2 regions of the Kocuria aegyptia genome follow, and region 1 is predicted to be linked to the other one. Evidence: predicted binding sites of a transcription regulator. Region 1 holds the regulator's gene; the other holds the start of a gene.
The links. The regulator LexA, encoded in region 1, represses DNA repair genes until DNA is damaged. The targets are predictions, from matches to a motif close to TCGAACANNTGTTCGA.
Positions count from the first base shown of each region.

Region 2: ABD220_RS07210 (DUF6504 family protein) is a predicted target of LexA. The motif match lies at 2,130-2,145, and genes of this name have one in related genera.

Region 1 is NZ_BAAAOA010000005.1:182,548-185,947, reverse strand. Features, by position in the region: gene ABD220_RS01610 (histidinol-phosphate transaminase) at 1-82, opposite strand, end outside; gene ABD220_RS01605 (LysM peptidoglycan-binding domain-containing protein) at 118-546, opposite strand; gene lexA (transcriptional repressor LexA) at 891-1,670, shown strand; gene ABD220_RS01595 (ATP-dependent DNA helicase) at 1,800-3,400, opposite strand, start outside.
Region 2 is NZ_BAAAOA010000015.1:184,947-188,346, forward strand. Features, by position in the region: gene ABD220_RS07200 (TIGR03885 family FMN-dependent LLM class oxidoreductase) at 1-660, opposite strand, end outside; gene ABD220_RS07205 (fumarylacetoacetate hydrolase family protein) at 847-1,683, opposite strand; gene ABD220_RS07210 (DUF6504 family protein) at 1,746-2,069, opposite strand; gene ABD220_RS07215 (GNAT family N-acetyltransferase) at 2,370-2,873, shown strand; gene ABD220_RS07220 (pyridoxamine 5'-phosphate oxidase family protein) at 3,005-3,400, opposite strand, start outside.

The DNA.
Region 1 (3,400 bases):
GCTGCGGGGCGCCGTACGGCGCCCTGCCGCGCAGGTCGTCGCGGAGCGGGAGGGCGTTGAGTCGGTCCAGGTTCTGCGTCACCCGGACAGTTTAGTGCTCCGCCCGGGGCGGGTCGTTCAGGCGGCGGGGACCTCGAGGCGCTGTCCGGCCACGAGCACGGAGCTGTCCAGGTCGTTGAGCTCCACGATCTCGTCCATGACGTCCCGCGGGTCGCGCTCCGGATCGGCGGCCACGGCGAGCTCCCACAGGCTCTGCCCCGGGAACACGGTGGTCTGCTCGGTCCCGGAGCCCGGGACGGGCTCGCTCGTGGCCGTGGCCGTGGAGGGGACGAGGAAGATCACGGCCAGCACGACCAGGGCGGCCGAGCCGGCGAGGACGGGCAGCCCCAGGAACACCAGGCGGCCGCGGCGGGTGAGGGTCAGCGGGGTGCGGGATCCGGAGCGCGCGGGGCGGACCCGCCGGAGCGCACGGCCGAGGCCTCGGGCGGGTCCTGCGGACTCGCGCCGGCGGGCGGCGACGGCGCTGAGGGTGGCACTGGCACTCATGACATGAACTCCTTGACGTTCCCGCACGGAGCGGGCGATCTCGAACACCGGTCCGGTCGAGGGTCCCTCCGGACCTCCATTCGATCGAACATACCTTCGAATACCGATGACCCATGTCTAGCACGTGTCTGCGAATGCTGTCGACACCGGGTCGTACATGTGTTTGAACGCGCACGGCGTGTCGCCTAGGCTGAGGACAGGTTCGGGCCTCCGGCCGGCGCGCGCTGCGGACCCCCGGCGCCTTCCGGACGGGACCCATCGAACCACCCGGGTCCGACATCGGAACCGGGACCGCGCGGACCGGCGGCGGCACCAGCAGCCGGACGGGAAAGGACGACGCTCCCATGGCCCAGCCCCCCACCCCCGAGGAGCCCGGCACCCGGGGCGCCCGCCCCGGGGCGCGCTCGCGCAGCCGCGGGCTCAGCGTGCGCCAGCGCACCATCCTCGAGGCCATCCAGCGCTCCATCGCCGAGCACGGCTATCCGCCGTCCATGCGCGAGATCGGGGACCTCGTGGGCCTGGCCTCGCTCTCCAGCGTCACCCACCAGCTCTCCCAGCTCGAGAAGCTCGGGTATCTGCGCCGCGACCCCAAGCGCCCCCGGGCCATGGAGGTGCTCACTCCCCTGCAGCTGCGCGGAACCGCCGGGGCGGAGGCCGACGGATCGTCGCGCGAGGACGCCGCGGCGCCGACCGGGCGCACAGCGCGCCCCGCCGCCCACGACGCCGTGGCCGAGCTGTCGACCTCGGCGGACGTGACCATGGTCCCCCTGGTCGGCCACATCGCCGCGGGCGGGCCGATCACGGCCGAGCAGGCCGTCGAGGACGTCCTGGCGCTGCCCCGCCAGCTGGTCGGGCACGGCGAGCTGTTCATGCTGCGCGTCAAGGGCGACTCGATGATCGACGCCGCGATCTGCGACGGCGACTGGGTCGTGGTGCGCCGGCAGAGCGCCGCCGACAACGGCGACATCGTGGCGGCCCTGCTCGACGACGAGGCCACGGTCAAGACCTTCCGCCAGCGCGACGGCCACACCTGGCTGCTGCCGCAGAACACGCGCTACGAGCCGATCCTGGGCGACCACGCCACGGTGATGGGCAAGGTCGTCTCGGTGCTGCGCAGCCTCTGAGCCGCCGTGCCCAGGGCTCTCCGCCGCCGGCCGGGGCCCGGGGCCCTCCGGTGTGGTCCGGGCCCGGCGCCGTCGCGGCGTCCACCTCGCCCGAGCCCCGAGCGGGTCAGGGCCCGGGGCCGGGCGTGCTCAGCCCACGGCGAGCCGCTGCAGCGCCCCGAGCACCACCGAGCGGTCCGTGGTGGTCCACAGCGGCGGCAGGGACCCGCGGAGGAACCCGCCGTAGCGGGCGGTGGCGATCCGGGAGTCCAGGATCGCCACGACCCCGCGGTCCCCGCCCGCGCGGATGAGCCGCCCGGCGCCCTGGGCCAGCCGCACGGCCGCGTGCGTCGCGGAGACGGACATGAACCCGTTTCCGCCGGCCCGCTCCGCGGCGCGGCTGCGGGCGCTCGCCAGCGGGTCGTCCGGGCGCGGGAAGGGGATCCGGTCGATCATCACGAGCCGGCACGAGGCCCCCGGGACGTCGACGCCCTGCCACAGGCTCATCGTGCCGAACAGGCTCGTGGCGGGGTCGTCGGTGAACTCCTGGACGAGTCCCGCGAGCGAGGACTCCCCCTGGCACAGGATCGGCAGATCGGTGCGCTCGCGCAGGGCCTCGGCCGCCTCCTCCGCCGCCCGGCGGGAGGAGAACAGCCCCAGCGCCCCGCCCCGGGAGGCCTCCAGCAGGGCCAGCATCTCGTCCAGCTGGGCCTCCGTGAGCCGGCGGCCGGGCTTCTCCAGGTGCTTGGCGAGGTAGAGGATGCCCTGTCGCGGGTAGTCGAAGGGGCTGCCCACGTCCACGCCCTCCCAGCGCGGAGCGCCCTCCCCCCGCAGGCCGAGGGCGCCGGCGGCGGAGTCGAAGGACGAGCCGACGGACAGGGTCGCCGAGGTGAGGACCACGGTGCGCCCGTCGAAGAGCCCCTCCCGCAGCGTGCCGGCCACGCTGAGCGGCGCCACGTGCAGGGTCGCGGGGTCCGTGTCCTCCGCGGGCACGTAGCCGCGGCCGGGCTCCCAGCCGCCCTGCCGGGAGATCCACAGCACCTCTCGGTGCTCCTCGGCGGCGAGGATCCGCTCGGCCAGGTCGAGGACGTCGCTCACCCGGGAGCGGGCCATCTGCCGGCCGGCGTCCCCGTCCTTCTCCCCGGCACCGGCCTTGGACTCGGTCATGACGGTGCGGGCGGCGTCCCGGATCTGGGCCACGGCCGCCGCCTGGGCGTCCCCGAGGCCGCGGTGCAGCAGCTCGGCGGGAGCGCCCATCAGGGCCGCCTCGAGGTTCGCAGCTCCGGCGGTGAGGGAATCGGGGTTCGCGGAGGTGTGCTTGCGCGCGGACGCGGCGGCCGAGCGCACCATGGCCGAGGAGAGCTGGCCCGTGACGGCGCCCGTCACCCGGTCCTGGAGCTCGTGGGCCTCGTCGATGACCACGACGTCGTGCTCGGGCAGCACGGTGATGCCCTCGAACGCGTTGATCGCGAGCAGGGCGTGGTTGGTGATGACGATGTCGGCCTCGCCGGCCCGCTGCTTGGCGAGCTCGGCGAAGCAGTCCTCGACCAGGGGGCAGCTGCGGCCCAGGCACTCCTTGGCCGTGACGGACACCTGGCGCCAGGCGCGGTCGCTGACCCCCGGGAGCACCTCGTCCCGGTCCCCGGTGCCGGTCTCGCGCGCCCACTCCCGCAGGCGCTGGACCTCCTGGCCCAGCCGCCCGGGGTGCTCGGCGGTCTCGGGCTGCGGGGCGCCCGGGTGCGGAGCGGCGT
Region 2 (3,400 bases), on a different contig from region 1:
CGCCCAGCTCAGGTGCACCTGCAGCGCGGCCCGGCCGGTGCCGCCGGCCTCGCGCCAGGTCCCGAGCATCCGGCGCAGGTCCTCCAGGGGCTGCTGGACGGTGATGAACCCGTCGGCCACGGGAGCGAAGCGGCGGACCGTCGTCGGGGTGAGCGCTGCCACGAGCAGGGCGGGCGGGGTCTCCGGCGGGTCCCAGACCCGCGCGCGGTCGGCGTGGAACGGCTCGCGGCAGGACACCTCCTCGCCCGCGTGCAGCCGGCGGACCGCGTCGAAGCTGCCCTCGAGGAACCGCTGCCGCTGCTCCTTGGCCGGCCAGTCCGGGGCGACGGGCCGCTCGTTGAGCTTCTGCCCGCTGCCCAGGGCGGTCCAGATCCGGCCGGGGAACATGCGGGCGAGGGTGGCCGTGGCCTGGGCGGTGACCACGGGGTGGTAGCGCCGGCCGGGGGCGTGCACGAACCCGAACGGCAGGTCCGTGGTGGCCAGGGCGGCGCCCAGCCAGGACAGGGCGAACCCGGAGTGGCCCTGGTGCGGTGACCACGGCTCGAGGTGATCCGAGCACATGGCGGCCCCGAAGCCGGCCTGCTGGGCGTGCCCGACGTCGCGCAGCAGCTGCTCGGGAGGGATCTGCTCGTGGGAGGCGTGGAAGCCGATCGTCGCCATGGGGTCCTCCGGTCGAAGGCGGGAACAGGACGGTGGATGTCCGGACGGTGGATGTCCGGACGGTGGATGTCCGGACGGTGGATGTCCGGACGGTGGATGTCCGGACGGTGGATGTCCGGACGGTGGATGTCCGGACGGTGGATGTCCGGACGGTGGAACAGGCGGGGCCGGGTGCGGCGGACCGGGTCAGCCGGCCGCCGGGAGGTCCTCGGCCGGGGTGCAGACGTTGCGCAGCTCACCGATGCCCTCGATCTCGGTGACGACCTCCTGACCGTCGCGCAGCCAGATCCGGCGGGGCTTCTTGGCCAGGCCCACGCCGGCGGGAGTGCCGCAGGCCACGAGGTCCCCGGGCTCGAGGGTCAGGAACCGGCTGAGGTACTCGACGAGCTCCACGGCGGAGAAGATCATCCGGTCGGTGCCGGAGTCCTGGTGCCGCACGCCGTCCACGGTGCAGCGGATCGCCAGCCCCGTCTCGGGGTCGATCTCGTCGGAGGTCACCACCACGGGACCCACCGGGGTGGTGCGGTCGAAGTTCTTGCCCTGGAACCACTCGGAGGTCCGGCCCTGCCAGTCCCGCACCGAGATGTCGTTCATGATGGTGTACCCGGCGATCGCGGCCCGTGCCTGGTCGAGCGTGGCGTGGCGCAGGGGCGAGCCGATCACCACGGTGAGCTCGGCCTCCCAGTCGATCTTCTCGGACTCCTCCGGCATGGCGATGGGGTCGGTGGGGCCGATGAGCGCGGTGGCGTACTTCGCGAAGATCGTGGGATGCTCCGGGATCTGCTGGCCGACCTCCTCCGCGTGGTCGTAGAAGTTCAGCCCGGCGCACAGGATCTTGCCCGGGCGCAGGACGGGGGTCGCCAGGTCCTGCGGGGCCGGCGCGGGGCCCGGCTCCCCCGGCAGCCGCAGGTCGCCCCCGGCGAGGAGCGCCCCGACGTCGGGAACGGGGAGGTAGACGGTCCGCCCGTCCTCCTGCCGGAAGGCCTGGGTGGTGCCGTCGCGTCGCACGGTGCCGAGTCTCACGGGTGCTCCCTCACGTTCTGCGGTGCGGTCTCCGCCTCCGATCCTATGCACCTGCGGCGGGGCTATGCACAGCGCACCACCCGGATCCCCGAGGCGCTCGTGGCCGCGAGCAGCCGCCAGCGCCCGGTGTCGAGGGTGTGGACGAGCTCGAGGGTCAGCAGCTCGGAGCGGGGGTTCAGCTGGACCTGGACCCGCCACATCTGCTGGTCCACCGCCCCGATCCCGCGATCCTTGGGCAGCCGCGCGTCCTCGGACCACCAGGCGCGGCGCTCGTACCAGCGCACGGGGCCCTCTGCCACCAGATAGTTCCGCTCGCGCCAGCGCACGCTCACCGGCACTCCGTCCGTGCCGCAGTCCACGTCGACGCTCTCCGTCAGGAAACCCACGACGGCTCCTCTCCCTCTCGGCCGGCGCCCGTCCCGCGGTGCGCCCTGTCCCCTGGAAGCTAGAACCTCTGTACGACACGCTAAACCCGGAAGAGATGGAATGGGAACACCTGTTCCCTGGAAACACCGCTCCGCCCAGTGCGTTCACTTTTGCGATCAGGAGCGGAGAAGCATGGACAAGCCCAGCGAAATGGATACGCTGAGAGCACGGAGGGCCTGCCCTGCGCGGCCCGCCCGGACGTCCCCTGTCCCTCGTCCGCCCCGCCGGAGCAGCCGGCGTCGACCTCACGGAGGCCTCCCATGACCGGAACCATCACGCTGATCGCCCACACCGCGGCGAACACCAAAGCTCCCGCGGTGACCCTGCGTCCGGCCGGTCCGGAGGACGCCGAGAGCCTCGCCCAGCTCTACTACTCCTCCTACGAGCAGGGCGGGGTCTCCAGCCTGGAGGAGGCCCGCCAGGTGATCCGGGGCGTCTTCGACGGGGAGTACGGGCCCTTCCTCCCGGACGCCTCGCCGGTGGTGGTCGACGACGACGGGACCGTGGTGGCCGCTGCGCTCGTGCTGTCCCGGCGGACCGGCGAGGACCTCCCCGACGTCCCCTACATCTTCGAGCTGTTCACGGCGGCCTCCCGCCGCCGCCAGGGCCTGGCCGAGCAGCTCGTGCGCTGCGCCATGGGCACCCTGTACGACAACGGCTACGACCAGGTCTGCCTGCGGATCGACGAGGACAACGCCGCGGCGCTCGCGCTCTACCTGACGCTCGACTTCAACCGCTGGGTCCCCGAGACGGACTACGTCTGAACCCGTCGGACGCTCCGGACCGGGGGACGCCGGAACGAACACCACGAACACGGCCCCGACAAGGCCACAGGAGAGGCCCGGGACCCACGCCGCGGGTCCCGGGCCTCTCCGGTGGCGTCCCAGCGGCCGGATCAGGGCACGAACTCCTCCCGGACAGGCGGATCGACGGAGATGTCGACGAACCGCGCCCAGCGGGGGCGCACCGCCACGAGCCGGGTGCTGGCCTTGCCCGTGGCACCCGGGTGCCGGGACTCCAGCACCTCGCCGGCGTCCCGCGCGTCGGGCCCCTCGAGCACCGTGGCCTCGCCCTCGAGCTGGAACTCCTGGCCCGTCCCGGAGACCACCACGAGGGAGACCCGGGGGTCCGCGCGGAGGTTGGCGTACTTGCGGCTGCGCTCGTTCGTGCCGAAGACCAGCCGCCCGTCCCCGTGGGCCGCGAGGTTGATCCACGCGGACTCGGGGCAGCCGTCGCCGCTGTTGGTCGCCACGACCCCGCCGCCGTGGGCGCGGACGAAGTCGGCGATCCG